One region of the Pseudomonas siliginis genome, then DNA from elsewhere that is predicted to be linked to it. Evidence: predicted binding sites of a transcription regulator. Region 1 holds the regulator's gene; each other region holds the start of a gene.
What was found. Region 1 encodes sigma-54, which starts transcription at its own class of promoters, with help from an activator protein. Its sites were predicted from a motif close to ANTGGCATNNANNTTGCTNT; they were not measured.

Region 1 (4,371 bases):
CGCCGCGAGCATCATCATTGCCATGATGCTCTTGCCGTCGACAGTCGTTTCAGGTGTGCGTCCCACTCGGATCGTGCAGTCTGGATACTGACCCGCCACGCCGACAAATTTGGCCGATGCCCGGGCATGCAGGCCCAGCTTATTGATGATTTCGATTTCACGAGCAGGCATCGCGGTGTAAATCCTTTAGGTGAGGTCGCGGTGGCGAACCTGGACGTTCTTCAGGGTTTTCTGCAGGGCCTGACCCAGTCGTTCGGTCAGGTAGACGGAGCGGTGATGCCCGCCGGTGCAGCCAATGGCAATGGTGACGTAGGCGCGGTTGCTGGCGGCGAAGCGTGGCAGCCACTTGTTCAGGTAGGCGTAGATGTCCTGATACATTTCTTCGACATCCGGCTGCTGCGCCAGGTACTCGGCCACCGGTGCATCAAGGCCCGACTGAGCGCGCAGCTCCGGTTTCCAGTACGGATTGGGCAGGCAGCGCACGTCGAACACCAGGTCGGCGTCGACCGGCATGCCGCGCTTGAAGCCGAACGACTCGACCAGAAACGCCGTACCGGGCTCCGGTTGATTCAACAGGCGCAACTTGATGGTGTCGCGCAGTTGATACAGATTCAGACTGGTGGTGTTGATCTTCAGGTCGGCCAGATCGGCAATCGGACCGAGCAGGGCGGTTTCGTCGTGAATCGCCTCGGCCAGTGAGCGATTGGCGTTGCTCAGCGGGTGACGACGACGGGTCTCGGAAAAACGCTTGAGCAGGGTTTCTTCATCGGCGTCCAGGTACAGCACATCGCACTTGATATGCTTGGCACGCACGTCTTCGAGCAACTCAGGGAAACGTGACAGATGGCTGGGCAGGTTGCGCGCATCGATCGACACGGCGACCAGCGGCTGCGCCAGTTCCGTGTGAATCAGCGCCCGCTCGGCCAGTTCCGGCAGCAAACCGGCCGGCAGATTGTCGATGCAGTAGTAGCCGTTGTCCTCAAGGACATTCAGGGCGGTACTTTTACCCGAGCCCGAACGGCCACTGACAATGATCAAACGCATGATTAGTGCCCGTTCTGCTCGTCCAGTACGACCTGGTACAAGGCTTCATTGCTCGGAGCGCTGCGTAGCTTGTCGCGCACTTCCTTGCGGTCGAGCATGCTGGCGATCTGGCGCAACAACTCCAGATGCGCGTCGGTTGCGGCTTCCGGGACCAGCAATACGAACAACAGGTCCACCGGAGCGCCGTCGATGGCGTCGAAATCGATCGGGGCTTCGAGGTGCAGCAGGGCGCTCACTGGCCCCGCGCAGCCCTTGAGGCGGCAGTGGGGAATGGCGATGCCGTTGCCAAAACCGGTGGAGCCGAGTTTTTCACGGGCGATCAGCGCCTCGAAGACATCCTGCATCGCCAGATCCGGCACTTCGCGGTGGATCAGGTTGGCAATCTGTTCGAGGGCTTTTTTCTTGCTGCCGCCCGGCGCGTTCACTTGGGAACGGCCGGGGGTCAGGATGGTTTCAAGTCGGATCATGGATAGGGGTGTTAACGACCGGTCGCGCCCTGGAGGAGGCTCTGGGTCTTTTCCTTATGCTTTTTGAGTTGGCGATCCAGCTTGTCGGTAAGTGAGTCGATCGCAGCGTACATGTCGGTATCTTCTGCGTTGGCGACCACTTCGCTGCCGGGGATATGCAAGGTGGCTTCGATCTTCTGCTTCAGCTTTTCGACGCACATCGTGACCTGCACGTTGGTGATCTTGTCGAAATGTCGCTCCAGTCGCTGGAGTTTTTCCTCGATGTAGGAACGCAGAGGTTGGGTCACTTCCAGTTGGTGTCCACTGATGTTGACTTGCATACAGCTTCTCCTTCGTTGCCAGTGCATAAAGCGGCAGGCCGAAAAGCCTGCCACTGGAACGCTGTAACGTGGCTTACATCAACCGCTTGCGTTCGCTCGAAGGCGCGATTCCGAGGGATTCGCGGTACTTGGCGACGGTGCGGCGAGCCACCTGAATGCCTTGTGCCTCCAGTAAACCAGCGATCTTGCTGTCACTCAACGGCTTTTTCTGATTTTCCGCAGCGACCAGTTTCTTGATGATCGCGCGGATCGCCGTGGACGAGCATTCGCCGCCTTCGGAGGTGCTGACGTGGCTGGAGAAAAAGTATTTCAGCTCATAAATACCGCGCGGGGTATGCATGAATTTCTGTGTGGTCACCCGGGAAATCGTCGATTCGTGCATGCCGACCGCTTCGGCGATGTCATGCAATACCAACGGCTTCATCGCTTCGTCGCCGTATTCGAGGAAGCCGCGCTGATGTTCGACGATCTGCGTGGCCACTTTCATCAGGGTTTCGTTGCGGCTCTGCAGGCTCTTGATGAACCAGCGGGCTTCCTGCAACTGGTTGCGCATGAAGGTGTTGTCGGCGCTGGTGTCGGCACGCTTAACAAACCCGGCGTACTGGGCATTGACGCGCAGGCGTGGCACCGATTCCTGGTTCAGCTCGACCAGCCAGCGCTCGTTGTCCTTGCGCACGATCACATCGGGAATGACGTATTCGGCTTCGGTTGATTCGATCTGCGAGCCCGGACGCGGATTGAGGCTCTGTACCAGCTCGATGACCTGGCGCAGCTCGTCTTCCTTGAGCTTCATCCGGCGCATCAACTGGCTGTAATCGCGGCTGCCGAGCAGGTCGATGTAATCGGCGACGAGGCGCTTGGCCTCGGTCAGCCACGGCGTCTTCGCGGGCAGCTGGCGCAATTGCAGCAGCAGGCATTCGCTGAGGTTGCGTGCGCCGATACCGGCGGGCTCGAATTGCTGGATGCGATGCAGGACGGCTTCGATTTCGTCGAGCTCGATGTCCAGTTCCGGATCGAACGCTTCAAGAATTTCTTCGAGTGTTTCGTCCAGATAGCCCTGATTGTTGATGCAGTCGATCAGGGTGACAGCGATCAGGCGATCGGTGTCGGACATCGGTGCCAGGTTCAGTTGCCAGAGCAGATGGCTTTGCAGGCTCTCGCCGGCGGACGTGCGGGTGGTGAAATCCCACTCATCGTCATCGCTGCTGGGCAGGCTGCTGGCGCTGGTCTGGTAGACGTCTTCCCAGGCGGTATCCACTGGCAGTTCGTTGGGGATGCGCTCGTTCCAATCGCCATCCTCGAGGTTATCCACCGTCGGGGCGGTTTCCTGGTAGGAGGGTTCCTGGATTTCGGCGGGCTTCTGTTCGGCGTTGTCGGCCAGCGGATCGGCGTTGTCGAAGTCGTCGCCTTCTTCCTGGCGCTCGAGCATCGGATTGGATTCCAGAGCCTCCTGGATCTCCTGTTGCAGGTCCAGGGTCGACAATTGGAGCAGGCGGATGGCCTGTTGCAGCTGCGGTGTCATCGTCAGCTGCTGGCCCATTCTCAAGACTAGCGATGGTTTCATGGCAGGGGCTTAACACCTTATTCGCCGGCGCTTTGCGCCATCCACTACAGGGCGCCGAAGCGCCAAACTTAAGCAAATTATATGCCTGAAACTGAAGTGTTTGCCTAGAGCGCTGTAACAATTAAAGCGGATAAATGCGCCTTGAATCGATACAGCGCTGTCGCGCTTACAGGCGGAACTCGTGACCCAGATACACTTCCTTGACCAGATCGTTGGCCAGGATGGTCTCGGCATCGCCTTCAGCGATCAGTTGACCGTCGTTGACGATGTAAGCGGTTTCGCAGATATCCAGCGTCTCACGCACGTTGTGGTCGGTGATCAGCACGCCGATGCCCTTGGCCTTGAGGTGATGGATGATCTGCTTGATGTCGCCGACCGAGATCGGGTCGACACCGGCGAACGGTTCGTCGAGCAGGATGAACTTGGGTGCAGTGGCCAGGGCGCGAGCGATTTCCACCCGGCGACGCTCACCGCCGGACAGGCTCATGCCGAGGTTGTCGCGGATGTGGCTGATGTGGAATTCCTGCAGCAGGCTTTCCAGCTCCTTGCGACGACCGGCCTTGTCCAGCTCCGGGCGGGTCTCGAGGATCGCCATGATGTTGTCGGCGACCGACAGTTTACGGAAGATCGACGCTTCTTGCGGCAGATAGCCGATACCGGCCTTGGCGCGGCCGTGCATCGGCTGGTGGCTGACGTCCAGATCATCGATCAGCACACGGCCCTGATCTGCCTGCACCAGGCCAACGATCATGTAGAAGCACGTAGTCTTGCCGGCGCCGTTCGGGCCGAGCAAGCCGACGATCTGCCCGCTGTCGATCGACAGGCTGACGTCACGCACGACCTGGCGGCTTTTATAGGCCTTGGCCAGGTGCTGAGCTTTCAGAGTTGCCATTACTGGGATTTCTCTTCGGTTTTCTTCTTCGGCTGGATCACCATGTCGATGCGCGGACGCGATTCGGTGACCTTGCTGCCCGTG
Region 2 (4,371 bases), 720 kb from region 1:
GCCGAGAGAGGAAGGCCACCATCAGCAGTACCTGGAGGCAGCACCGGTGTTATCCATTGCGGGGGGTACACGGGATACAAGGCCAGGGCTGCGTTGGCTTCGGTTGAATAGACTTGAACGCTCATTCCGTTCTCCTCGAACACTGGTGATGAACAATGGCAGGCAAGGTTCATCACAACGCAGAACGAGGCGTCCGTCACCTGTCAGATCTGACAGGTGGGGACGGTTTTCCGACCAATGGTATCGCTGAAGGGGTGGGCGCTCATGCGCCGCCGAGAGGCCTAGCTCGCGCAAGCTGCACTCGACAGGATCTTCAGCCGCTGCAAGATTTGCATCCAAGAAGATCAAAATGTGGGAGCGAGCTTGCTCGCCAAAAGGCCGGCTCTCTCACTCGAATCACTCAGCCGAACCGCATCATCCAGGCAACTCCAGATTATCCAGCACCCGATTTACCGCCAGTTCCCCGAGCATGATCAGCTGCGCAATCCCCATCAGCGTTCGGCGCTGCGATGGTTTGACCAGCCCGGCGAATTCCTGGGCGATGGTTTTGGCCGAGGCGAGGGTTTCGCAGGCGTTGGCCAGGAGGTCTTCGTTTTTGGTGTCGGCGGTGACGGCGTACATGGCGCGGGGGCTGAACGGTGGTGGGGTCGAGCCGGGTGGGCAGAGGTAGTGGTCGAGGGCGCGGTCGGCGGCTTGGTGGAGTTTTTTTGAATCGAGGGATTCGTAGGGGGAGGTGGGGGCGGATTCGGGCGGGTTGGGTGTGGGTTTGATCATGGTGAAGCTCCTATATAAGTGGAGCCGTCAGGCACTGTCGCTAAACAGTAAGGTGGCGGCTGTACGCAGGTTAGCGAACCGGTTATAGGCACCCGGCAGACCCGAAGGTCTCCCACATACAGCCACCATGGCGCAGTCGCAGATACTGAACCCGCGACAAAGCATGGAACGCTGATGCACCTATTCAAGATCCGGGTCGCTAAACCCGATCGCTGATTCGTCAGCGACCGGACCACAATAGAATCCGACCCCCAGGTGCACAAGCCGGCGGATTCTGGCTTGGCTGTAGGCAATGGCGCAAGGATTTGTAGCCTTGAGACCGTGTCTGCTGGTGTCTTGTAAACAGCTTCGTTTAAATCGAAAAAAATGCGCCGCATTCGAAGGCCTCTTCGCGAGCAGGCTCGCTCCCACAGGGGCCGTATTCCAAATGTCCGATTGGGAATGCATGTCAAACTGTGGGAGCGAGCCTGCTCGCGAAGGGGCCAGCCCAATCAGCCGATAAATCCCAAGTAAAACCGCTCTATTTCATTCCCCGGCAAAAGTTGGAAAGCTTCTTGCAATAGCCGCCCTGCGCCCGTTCGGGGCGTCAAAAGTTTGCTTTAAAGGAACGGGGAAAACCGGTGGATCGCACTCAGTTATTCAATACAGCACGCACCAACGTTGCCGACCTCAGTCGAGGCAATCTGGGCGTGCCGTTGTTGCTGCTGGTCATGCTGGCGATGATGATGTTGCCAGTACCGCCGTTCCTGCTCGACGTCTTCTTTACCTTCAACATTGCCCTGTCCATCGTCGTCCTGCTGGTCTGCGTGTATGCGCTGCGGCCGCTGGATTTCGCCGTGTTCCCGACGATTCTGCTGGTGGCGACGTTGCTGCGACTGGCGCTGAACGTGGCCTCGACGCGGGTGGTAATGCTCCACGGTCAGGACGGCCATGCCGCGGCTGGTAAGGTGATTCAGGCGTTCGGTGAGGTGGTGATCGGCGGTAACTACGTGGTCGGTATCGTGGTCTTCGCGATCCTCATGATCATCAACTTCGTCGTGGTGACCAAGGGTGCCGGGCGGATTTCCGAGGTGAGCGCGCGCTTCACCCTCGATGCGATGCCCGGCAAACAAATGGCGATCGACGCCGACCTCAACGCCGGTTTGATTGACCAGAACCAGGCCAAATCGCGCCGTCAGGAAGTCGCCCAGGAGGCGGAGTTCTACGGTTCGATGGACGGTGCCAGCAAGTTTGTCCGTGGTGACGCCATCGCCGGCCTGCTGATTCTGTTCATCAACCTCATCGGCGGCATGGCCGTGGGTATCTTCCAGCACGGCATGAGCTTCGGCGATGCGGGCAAGGTTTACGCCTTGCTGACCATCGGTGACGGTTTAGTGGCGCAATTGCCATCACTGTTGTTATCTACAGCAGCGGCGATCATGGTGACCCGCGCTTCCGGCTCGGAAGACATGGGCAAGCAGATCAATCGCCAGATGTTCGCCTCGCCGAAAGCACTGGCCGTGGCCGCTGGTTTGATGGCGGTGATGGGCCTTGTGCCGGGCATGCCGCACTTCTCCTTCCTGAGTATGGCGGCGCTGGCTGCGGGCGGCGCTTACCTGTTCTGGAAGAAGCAGAACGTTGCCAAGGTCGTGGCGCTGGAAGAGGTCAAGCGTCAGCAGGAACTGCTGCCGTCACCGGCCCGCGCCATGGAAACCAAAGAGCTGGGCTGGGACGACGTGACGCCGATCGACATGATCGGCCTGGAAGTCGGCTATCGCCTGATTCCGCTGGTGGACCGCAATCAGGGTGGGCAATTGCTCGCGCGGATCAAGGGTGTGCGCAAGAAGCTCTCGCAGGATCTGGGCTTTCTGATGCCGACCGTGCATATCCGCGACAACCTCGATCTGGCGCCGAGCGCGTATCGGCTGACGCTGATGGGCGTGATTCTCGCCGAGGCCGAGATCTACCCGGATCGCGAACTGGCGATCAACCCGGGTCAGGTCTACGGCTCGCTCAACGGTATCAACGCCAAAGATCCGGCTTTCGGCCTGGAGGCGGTGTGGATCGAAATCAGCCAGCGCGCCCAGGCGCAATCGCTCGGCTACACCGTGGTCGATGCGAGCACCGTGGTCGCCACGCACTTGAACCAGATTCTGTACAAGCACTCCAGTGAGCTGATTGGCCACGAGGAAGTGCAGCAACTCATGCAATTGCTGGCCAAGAGCTCGCCGAAACTGGCGGAAGAGCTGGTGCCGGGCGTGGTTTCGCTGTCGCAGTTGCTCAAGGTCCTGCAAGCGCTGCTCGCCGAGCACGTGCCGGTGCGCGACATTCGCAGCATCGCCGAAGCGATCGCGAACAACGCTGCCAAGAGTCAAGATACCGCCGCGCTGGTCGCCGCTGTGCGGGTCGGCGTATCCCGTGCAATCGTCCAAAGCATTGTAGGCACTGAGTCCGAGCTGCCTGTAATCACATTGGAACCAAGGTTGGAACAGATATTGCTCAATAGTCTGCAGAAGGCAGGACAAGGCTCGGAAGAGGGCGTTCTGCTGGAGCCGAGCATGGCCGAGAAGCTGCAACGTTCGTTGATCGAAGCGGCCCAGCGTCAGGAAATGCAAGGCCAACCGGTGATCCTGCTGGTAGCAGGCCCGATTCGCGCGATGCTCTCGCGTTTCGGCCGCCTCGCAGTGCCAGGGCTGCATGTACTGGCCTACCAGGAAGTACCGGACAACAAGCAAGTGACCATCGTTGCGACAGTAGGGCCCAACGGCTGAGGTAGTGGTTTATGCAAGTTAAGCGTTTTTTCGCCGCCGATATGCGTCAGGCCATGAAGCTGGTTCGCGATGAGCTGGGCGCTGATGCCGCCATCATCGGCAACCGCCGCATTGCCGGCGGCGTCGAGTTGACGGCGGCTCTGGATTACAAATTGTCGGCGCTGGCGCCACGGGTTCCGAACATGGAACTCGAAGACGAGCTGCGCAAGACCCAGTCGCGCATCGTCACCGCCCAGGCCGAGCTGAGCCTGCGTGGCGAAGCCGACGGCAACACCAATCAGCAGTTGTTCGCCGGGCTGCCGTTGACCGCAGGCCTGCCGCTGACCGCTGCCGAGCCGCTGAGCGAGCCAACCTACGCTGCCCCGCCGCGCCCGGCCGCAGCGCCTGCGCAGGCCTCGGCGGGTGTCGATCCGCGTGCACTGGATTCGATGCGTTTTGAATTGAACAGCTTGCGCGAGCTGATGGAAGTGCAGCTCGGCACCCTGGCCTGGAATCAGCTGCAAGGCAGCCGTCCGGCCCAGGCCAATCTGTATCGCCGTCTGCAGCGCATCGGCCTGTCCGGCCCGCTGTCGCGCGATCTGTTGGCGATGATCACCGATATCGAAGAACCCCGTCAGGCCTGGCGCATGCTGTTGGCCCACCTGGCGCGGATGATTGCCGTGCCGGAAGTCGAGCCGCTGGAAGAGGGCGGTGTGATTGCCATGGTCGGCCCCGCCGGCATGGGCAAGACCACCACGCTGGCCAAGCTCGCCGCGCGTTATGTGCTCAAGTACGGCGCGCAGAACGTTGCACTGGTAAGCATGGACAGCTTCCGCATCGGCGCTCAGGAACAATTGAAAACCCTCGG
Region 3 (4,371 bases), 2.0 Mb from region 1:
CAATCCTTGGTGACCCGGTTGATTTCCTCAAGGCTGGTGATGCCTTGCATGGCCTTGTGCAGCCCGGAAGTGCGCAGATCGGCGAAGCCGTCGCGGCGCATCTGAATATCGATTTCCAGCGAATTGCCCTCGGCCATGATCAACCGTTGCAGGTCCGGTGTGTTCTTTACCACTTCATAAATCCCCACGCGTCCTTTGTAACCGCCATTGCAGTGATCGCAACCGACCGGCTCGTAGATCGTGAAATGGCCGATGCGTTCCTCGGGGAAGCCTTCCTTGAGCAAGGTTTCGTGCGGGATCTCCAGCGGCCGCTTGCAGTGTGCGCACAACTTGCGCGCCAGACGCTGGGCGATGATCAGGCTGACCGAGGTGGCGATGTTGAAACCGGGAATGCCCATGTTGTGCAGGCGTGTCAGGGTTTCCGCTGCGCTATTGGTGTGCAGGGTCGACAGCACCAGGTGGCCGGTCTGCGCAGCCTTGATTGCGATCTCGGCGGTTTCCAGGTCGCGGATCTCGCCGACCATGATCACGTCCGGGTCCTGACGCAGAAACGAGCGCAGCGCTTGGGCAAAGTCCAGCCCTTGGCGGGGATTGACGTTGACCTGATTGATACCTTCCATGTTGATTTCCACCGGATCTTCGGCGGTGGAAATATTGATGTCGACGGTGTTGAGGATGTTCAGCCCGGTGTACAGCGACACGGTTTTACCGGAGCCGGTGGGGCCGGTGACCAGAATCATCCCTTGCGGCTGTTTCAGCGCGGCCAGGTACAAGGCTTTTTGTTCGGCCTCGTAGCCCAGCGCATCGATGCCCATTTGTGCACTGGACGGGTCGAGAATCCGGATCACCACTTTTTCGCCCCACAGAGTCGGCAGGGTGTTCACGCGAAAATCGATGGATTTGCTTTTCGACAGGCGCATTTTGATGCGGCCGTCCTGAGGTTTGCGCCGTTCCGAGATATCCAGACTGGCCATTACCTTCAAGCGCGCGGCAATGCGCCCGGCCAACTGGATCGGCGGCTTGGCCACCTCGCGCAGCATGCCGTCGGTGCGCATGCGCACCCGATAGTTTTTTTCGTAGGGTTCGAAATGCAGGTCGGAAGAGCCGCTTTTGATCGCATCGAGCAGCATCTTGTGCACAAAACGTACGACCGGGGCGTCGTCGGCATCGAGGCCGCCGATCACGTCCTGTTTGTTGTCATCAATGGACTCGACGTCGAGGCCGTCGAGATCGACATCGGCCATTTCCTCCAGGCCCGAGGCATGGCTGTCGAAGAACTTGTCGATGGCGTCGCTGAGCTTGTCGTCCTCCACCAGAATCGCTTCGGTGCTCAGGCCGGTGCTGAACTGGATGTCGCTGATCGCCTGCTGATTGCTTGGGTCGGAAAGGCCCACGAACAGTTTGTTGCCGCGCCGCCAGAGGGGCAGGGCGCAGTGCTGGCGAACCAGTTTCTCACTGACCAGACCCTTGGGCTGAGTCTCTTTGTCGAGGCAATGCAGATCGAGCAGGGCCATGCCGAAATGTTCCGAGGCGATCTCGGCAATTTGCCGGCTGTTGACCAGTTTGTTGTGCACCAGGTAATTGACCAGAGACACGCGATTGCGCTGGGCCTGCGCCCAGGATTGCCGGGCGCTTGTTTCCGTGAGCAGTTCGGCCTGGACCAATTGCTTGGCCAGACCGCTCAGAGCGATGTCATTCATGGGGATTCCGCACGCTTGCCGTTCATGACTTATAGCCTAGTCAAGTGACAGCGCCAAACACGGCCGGTGCAGGTGACAAAAAGTGTCAGATAGTGCGGTTGCGGGTTGTAGGAAACGGCGCAGGCGATTGCGCGCGCCCAGCAGGCGGGGCCTGAAAGGCGTTGGCATGGGCTGTGCTGAGCCTTGTTCAGATCATGAGATTTCGACTCATGCATGGAGCGTGTCTATGAAAAAACAACAAGGTTTCACATTGATCGAGCTGCTGATCGTTGTGGCGATCATCGGCATTCTGGCGACTATCGCCCTGCCGCAGTATTCGAAGTATCAGGCGCGGTCGAAGGTGACCGCTGGGATTGCGGAAGCATCAGCTCTTAAGGTCAATTTTGAAGACGTGATCAATGCCGGATCGACTGACCCGAGCATTACCAACGTGAACGGCGGCACAGCGGCCACGCAGAATTGCACGTTGGCGGCATCCGGAAAAGTCGCCGATGGGACGGGTACTATTACTTGTACGCTGCTCAACGCTCCAGCGCCTGTTCTCGGCCAGACCGTAACGCTGACACGCAGTCCTACCACTGGCTGGACCTGTAAGTTCTCCGGCTCGAAAGAATATACAACTACGAGCTGCCCAGGCGTTTGACACGCACCTGCAACTTAAAAAGCTCCGCAATTGCGGAGCTTTTTATGGCGCAACGGTTTTTAAAAGCTCCAATAATTTCAGCAGCTTATGAACTTTCCAAAAAACCGCAACTTGCATGCGAAGATTGAGCGAGTCATGCATTTTGCATGAAAATGAAAATTGGCATTTTTCATAACTCATTGTTTTTAAAAGAATTTATATGGCAAAAAAAGTTGGCACAGCGTTCGCAATATCTCCGGTAACCCTGCTGACAAGCGTTACAGCAGACTTCCAGTAAAAACAGGAGTTACTCGTATGAAGAAGTTCGCTATCACTGCCGCTGCTACCGCTCTGACCCTGACCATGGCTGGTGGCGCTTTCGCCCAGTCCGCTCAGGCTACCCAGTCGCCAATGGTTCTGGCTGCCGGTGAAATGACCAAGGCTAAAGAAGAGACTTCCGATACCTGGATCACCACCAAGGTCAAAGCTGATCTAGTCACCGAAAAAGGCATTCCAGGCACTGATATCAAAGTCGAAACCAACAAGGGTGTAGTTTCCCTGTCGTCGACCACTGCGGTAACCGAGTCGCAGAAAGAAGTCGCCGTAGGCATCGCCAAGAAAATCAAAGGCGTTAAAGCGGTCTCCGCTGACGGCCTGAAAGCCGAGTAAGGCAAGACTTCTCGCCTGAACCGGGAGAAGACGCGACAGACGGGCCGAGCAATACGTCTGCCGCAACTTTAGAGTTCATGCGAACGGTCACACGGATGTGACCATTACAGGCCCCGGCACTTGTGTCGGGGCCTGTTCTATTTGGGCAATACCAATGTGGGAGCGAGCCTGCTCGCGAATGCGTAGTGTCAGCCGACAAGTTCGTCAGTAGACAGACCGTATTCGCGAGCAGGCTCGCTCCCACAGGGTGAATTTCGTTCGGCTTAGTTACCGCGTTTGCTGTTGATCTGCCGCAGGCGATTGCCTTCGAAGCGCAGGTATTGATACATGCCGTTGTTTGGTCCGTAGGTCCATTCCTCGACCTGAAACTCTTCGCGCCGATTGGCACTGCGCTTGTAGCCGAGCACATCGCGGCTGACCGGCTCGCCGCATTTTTGCAGCACTTCGCTGGCGCGGTCGCCGAGGCTGATCAACTGGCTACCGCAGCGCAATGTATCCGAAGCTGACGCGTGGCCGGCGGCGCACGTCAGAGCGAGCACAGCCAGCCAGTTACGCACGGTCATTCGGCATCCAGGTGCATTTGCGTGACCACGCGGCCATCGCTTTCGGCCTCGCCGAGGTTGGCGTCGATGAAATACACGCGGTCATCCTCGAGCTTGCCCTTGTCGACCAGGTAATCCTTGATGGTGCTGGCGCGATCCTGGCCCAACTGGCGCAACAGCACCTCGCTGCCACTCCAGAACGCGATCACGCCCTGGCGCATTTTCGCCGTGCGTTCTTCCTTGCCCAGATCTTTCCATTCTGCCGGTGGCTGGGTTTTCAGGCGGGTGCGGTAGATGCCTTCGAGCAACGCGCCTTTCTCGCTTTCGGGCACTTGCAGCAGCGAGGCCTGGGCCGGAACTTTGTCGCCACGGCGCTGGAGCATCTTGTAGTAGTTGTACTGATATTCGCGTTCCAGACGTTGTTCGGCGAGCAGTGGCCCATCGCTGCTCTTCGCGGCAGTGCCTTCGATTTCCAGGCGCAGCGCCGGACGTTCCTTGAGTGCCTGCGACAGTTTCACCAGCGCCGCTTCGGCGTCTTTGCTCAGATCGCTGGAGCCCGGCGCGAAGGACACCGTGCCGAGGTCTTCGGAGCCGCCGCCACTGACCAGTCCGCCGATCATCTTGAACGGTGCGGCGGCGGCTTTGACGATGAGGTTACGCAGGGTCTGCCAGACGATCGGCATCACGCTGAACTGCGGATTATTCAGGTCGCCGGTCACTGGCAATTCGATGGAGATCTTGCCGTCGACGTCCTTGAGCAGAGCGATCGCCAGTTTCAGTGGCAGACTCACTGCATCAGGGCTGTCGACCTTCTCGCCCAGTTGCAGCTGCTCGACGA
Region 4 (4,371 bases), 700 kb from region 1:
CGGCATGCGTCCACGGACGATGCGATCCTGGCTGGTCAGGTCGTAGCTTTTGACACTGCCGGGTTCGGCAGCATTATCGGTCTGTACCAGACCATCATCGACGCCATGCAGCAGCGCATCGATTTCATCCTGGGACAGCAGATCCTGCACGGCCATGTCGTGTTCCTACTGCAGTACGAAATTAGTGAAAAGCAACTGTTCGATGACCACTTTGCCCAGTTCTTTCTGCGCCACTTCCTGGACGCTGGCGGTGGCCTTCTGGCGCAACATCTCCTGGCCGACCGGGGTCGCCAGTGTGGCGAAATCCTGACCGGAGAAGAGCATTACCAGGTTGTTGCGGATAACCGGCATGTGCACTTTGAGCGCGTCCAGATCGGCCTGATTCCGCGCCAGCATGGTGATGCTCACCTGCATGTAGCGCTGACGGCCGTTCTGGTTGTAGTTGGCCACGAAGGCCGGCGCCATCGGCTCGAAAATCGCCGCCTGCTTGCCGACCGGCGCTGCTTCAGCGGCCTCGGCAGGCTTGCTTTGCGCGCCGTGCATGAAGAACCAGGTCGCCCCGACGGATGCACCAATGGCCACCAGCAACGCCAGCACGATCACGATGATCAGCTTGAGTTTGCCTTTGGTTGCGGGGTCTTTTACTGCTGCAGCTTCGCTCTTCGCCATGCCAATAATCCGTCACTAATCGGGGGTTTCACAGTCGCACGGCAAGGCAAGAGCAAGTGTTATGCCAGAAGTGTCGGAGGTCGAGAACGACGCTAAAGTCAAAAGCACCCTCACCCCAGCCCTCTCCCGGAGGGAGAGGGGGCCGACCGAGATGTAATGGGGCTGGACATCGACCTGCACAACCGAGGTGATTGCAAGTTCAGGGCGGGAATCAACAGGTCGCCGAATGTCGAACGGATTCAGCGATGCTCGTTCAGGTCGGCGTAGTTCTTCAAGATTCCCCAATCGGTCCCCTCTCCCTCTGGGAGAGGGCTAGGGTGAGGGGGCTCTTGATTTGCTCAGGCGTAATAGTCGACCGCGCTGCTGCCAATTACGCTGGTAGTCTGCGCCGCCACTTCAGCGACAGTAGCCGGTGCCAATTCCTCATCCGCCGAATCCAAGCGGCCACCCGCAGCGCTGGTCCGGCCACTCTGCCCCTGCGGCGCCTGTTCCTGACCTTGCTGACCCTGCCAGCCACGGTTCTGGTCGGCGACATTGACATCCACCTGGCCCATGCCCTGCTGGTTGAACATGTCGCGCAGGCGGTGCATCTGGCTGTCGAGCGCTTCACGCACGCTCGGGTGCGCGCTCATGAAGGTGACCTGGGTCTGCTGATCGGGAACCATGTTCACGCGGATATCCAGACGCCCCAGCTCCGCCGGTTGCAACTGAATGTCGGCGGCCTTCAGGTTGACGCTGGACAGGTACATGACGCGGTTGACCACTTCTTCGGTCCAGCCGCTCTGGTGCATGGCGATCGGCTGATTCACCGGCAGCGCATTGGCGGTTTTCGGCGTAGCGGCCTGGGTCAGTGCCGCCAGACGGTTGGCGAAGTCATCGACGCGGGTGTCGCTGGTAGCCGATTTCAGATCCTTCAGACCATCGTCGATCAGCCCGCTGAAAGCTTGTTCGCCGCCCTGACTGGTGCTGTCCTTGTCGGCCTGCACGTCGAGCATGCTGGCCATGCCGGCGGCAAAGTTCTGCGCGGCGGTCAATTCACCGTCAGCCTGAGCTTGAGCAGGCGTGGCTTTCGGTTGCGCCTGACTGGCGGCGGAAATATGCCCGCCCTGCTCCATCGCCATGCGCACGGCCGGCATCGAGTCGAGCGGGTCGGCCGATGGATCGAAATCGCTGTCGGTTGCCGCCGGATCTTTGACCATGCCCGACACGACCGCCAATGCAGGCGTCTCGGTTTCCGGCTGGGCTGGCGTGGCGACTGTTGGCGTTTGCACCACAGGCGCTGCCACCAACGGCTGAACGACTTGCGCCAAGGCCGGATCAAGGGCCGGGTCTACAGGCGCGGCATCGGCCACAGGGGTTTGTATGGTTTCAGCGGTGTCATCGGCAGTGGCAGTCGCGTCGTCGCTCGCCGCCGCTTTGTCGGCAGGCAACGCTTTGCCGCTATCGGCAACTGCTGGCTGGGGCGCGGCAGACTGCTCTTTGCCGATATCCTTTTTGCCGCTGCTGTCCGCGACCTTATCGCGTGCCGGCTTGACTGAATTGTCAGCGCTCACGGCGGGCTTGACCGGCGCCTGATCGGCGAACACTTTGGCGAAGCTGGAGGCCTTGTCCCCGGCGTCTGCGGCCATTGCCGACGATTTGGCAGAGGCGGCTTGGGCCTTGGCCTGAGCGGCGGTCTGAAGAAGAATGTTGGGGGTCGCAGGCATGACACGGTCTCCGCTGCACTGGGATCGTAGGTACAGTTGAGCAAGTTGACTGCAAGTGCCGGGCCAGTTTGGCCAGACACTTGCGAAAAGCGCCGGACGGCAGCTTCAGTGGATGTGGGCGTGGTGCTTTTCGCTTTCGTACACCGGACGTACTTCGGCGAATTCAGAATGGATATCGGCGACTAGCTGAGCGAGCGCTTCCGGGCTTTTGTCCTTCGCATTCGACTCCAGGTCCTGGCACAACTCGGCCAGTCGAACCGCGCCCATGTTGCTGGCGCTGCCCTTGAAGCTATGCGCTACATCGGAAAGCGCTTTGGCGCTGGTGCTGTCCTGCAACTCGTGCAGGCGGCTTTGCGAATCTGCCAGAAAAGTCTCCAGCAATTCCGTATAGCCGTCCTCCATCACCTCGCGCAAAGTATCGAGGACTTCGCGATTTACATGTGCGTCTGTCACTTGCTCACTCCTTGATCAAGAATGGGCGGATTATGCCTCAATCTCCCAGAAAAACTCCACGCTGGCACTACGACCTTGGTCCGACCAACTGGCGTTGCGCCCCAGTTGCCGGACCAGACCGATGCCGCGTCCCGACAAGCGGACGTTATCCACGGGCCTTTCCATGACCCGCGCCACATCAAACCCCTTGCCACTGTCATCGACACGAATGACCAGCCGCCCACCCTCGCCTTGCGGTTGCACCTGCAGATGCACGCGCACGAAACCGTCTTGCAGCGCCTCCAACCGCGCCGCGCGCATTTCATAGTAGCGGGCGAAACCTGCCGCATCGCGTTTGAGGCTCGAGTCCAGCCCGAGCACGCCATGCTCCAGCCCATTGGAATACAACTCGGCGAGCACGCTGTACAGCGCCCCGCTTTGCGCGCGCAGGCCATGCACCTCAAGCAGCAACTGCAAGAGGAACGGCAATGGATTGAAGCGCCTGAGTGTGGCGCCGCGAAACTCGAAACTGGCCGACCAGTCCAGCGGGCACGACTGGCCGCTGTCGGAATACACCGGCGCTGCGCCGTGGGCCTGCGCCGACTCGAGCAGACTGACTTCGACCATGCTCACATCATCACGGGCCTGCCCACGAAAATCGCGCAACGCTTGCTCGATATCCTCGAATAACCGATCCGGCTCACGGTTCGCCGCAAACACCTGCTGCAAGCGTTCGACGCCGAACAACTGGTCATTGGCATCGCAGGTATCGATCACGCCGTCCGATAACAGAAACACTCGATCATCGACGGCCATCGGATACACATCCGTACGGTCATCGAAGGCTTGCGCGCTGAGAATCCCAAGGGGCAAATGCCGCGCCGGCAAGGGCACACGCTCGCCGCTGGCCATGCGGTGCAGGTAACCGTCGGGCATGCCACCATTCCACACCTCCACCGAACGGCTCTGGAAACTCAGACTGAGCAAGGTGGCACAGCAGAACATGTCCACCGGCAGGATGCGCTTGAGCTTGGCGTTCATCTCGCGCAGGGTTTCGGCCAGGCCATAGCCCTTGGCGGTCATCCCATAAAACACTTCGGCCAGCGGCATCGCCCCCACCGCTGCCGGCAAGCCATGCCCGGTGAAATCGCCGAGCATGACGTGCATGTCACCGGCAGGCGTGTACGCCGCCAGCAACAAGTCACCGTTGAACAGCGCATACGGCGATTGCAGGTAACGGATGTTCGGCGCACTCAGGCAACCGGAATGTGCGACCTTGTCGAACACCGCTTTGGCCACGCGTTGTTCGTTGAGTAGATAGTCATGATGTTTTGCGATCAGATCACGCTGCTGCAGGACCGTTGCCTGAAGGCGCCGCAAGCGATCCATCGCCTTGATTTTGGCGGCAAGGATCACCTGGTTGTACGGCTTCGCCAGAAAATCGTCGCCGCCAGCCTCCAGACACCGAGCCAGCGCTTCACTCTCGGTCAGCGACGTGAGGAAAATGATCGGCACCAACGCTTCACCCGCCAGCGCCTTGATCTGCCGCGCCGCTTCGAAGCCG

Region 2: flhA (flagellar biosynthesis protein FlhA) is a predicted target of sigma-54. The motif match lies at 1,316-1,335, and genes of this name have one in related genera.
Region 3: NF676_RS23020 (pilin) is a predicted target of sigma-54. The motif match lies at 1,861-1,880, and genes of this name have one in related genera.
Region 4: NF676_RS08090 (flagellar hook-length control protein FliK) is a predicted target of sigma-54. The motif match lies at 2,413-2,432, and genes of this name have one in related genera.

Annotation. Positions count from the first base shown of each region.
Region 1 covers NZ_CP099598.1:1,002,683-1,007,053, forward strand. The annotation lists gene NF676_RS04850 (HPr family phosphocarrier protein) at 1-171, opposite strand, end outside; gene rapZ (RNase adapter RapZ) at 187-1,044, opposite strand; gene ptsN (PTS IIA-like nitrogen regulatory protein PtsN) at 1,047-1,511, opposite strand; gene hpf (ribosome hibernation-promoting factor, HPF/YfiA family) at 1,523-1,831, opposite strand; gene NF676_RS04870 (RNA polymerase factor sigma-54) at 1,905-3,395, opposite strand; gene lptB (LPS export ABC transporter ATP-binding protein) at 3,562-4,287, opposite strand; gene lptA (lipopolysaccharide transport periplasmic protein LptA) at 4,287-4,371, opposite strand, start outside.
Region 2 covers NZ_CP099598.1:1,718,901-1,723,271, forward strand. The annotation lists gene NF676_RS08140 (immunoglobulin-like domain-containing protein) at 1-125, opposite strand, end outside; gene NF676_RS08145 (DUF6124 family protein) at 415-774, opposite strand; gene flhA (flagellar biosynthesis protein FlhA) at 1,395-3,524, shown strand; gene flhF (flagellar biosynthesis GTPase FlhF) at 3,536-4,371, shown strand, end outside.
Region 3 covers NZ_CP099598.1:5,018,577-5,022,947, reverse strand. The annotation lists gene pilB (type IV-A pilus assembly ATPase PilB) at 1-1,700, opposite strand, end outside; gene NF676_RS23020 (pilin) at 1,927-2,343, shown strand; gene NF676_RS23015 (BON domain-containing protein) at 2,638-2,991, shown strand; gene NF676_RS23010 (DUF2845 domain-containing protein) at 3,255-3,554, opposite strand; gene NF676_RS23005 (DUF748 domain-containing protein) at 3,551-4,371, opposite strand, start outside.
Region 4 covers NZ_CP099598.1:1,706,935-1,711,305, reverse strand. The annotation lists gene fliM (flagellar motor switch protein FliM) at 1-156, opposite strand, end outside; gene fliL (flagellar basal body-associated protein FliL) at 166-669, opposite strand; gene NF676_RS08090 (flagellar hook-length control protein FliK) at 1,008-2,375, opposite strand; gene NF676_RS08085 (Hpt domain-containing protein) at 2,481-2,828, opposite strand; gene NF676_RS08080 (ATP-binding SpoIIE family protein phosphatase) at 2,859-4,371, opposite strand, start outside.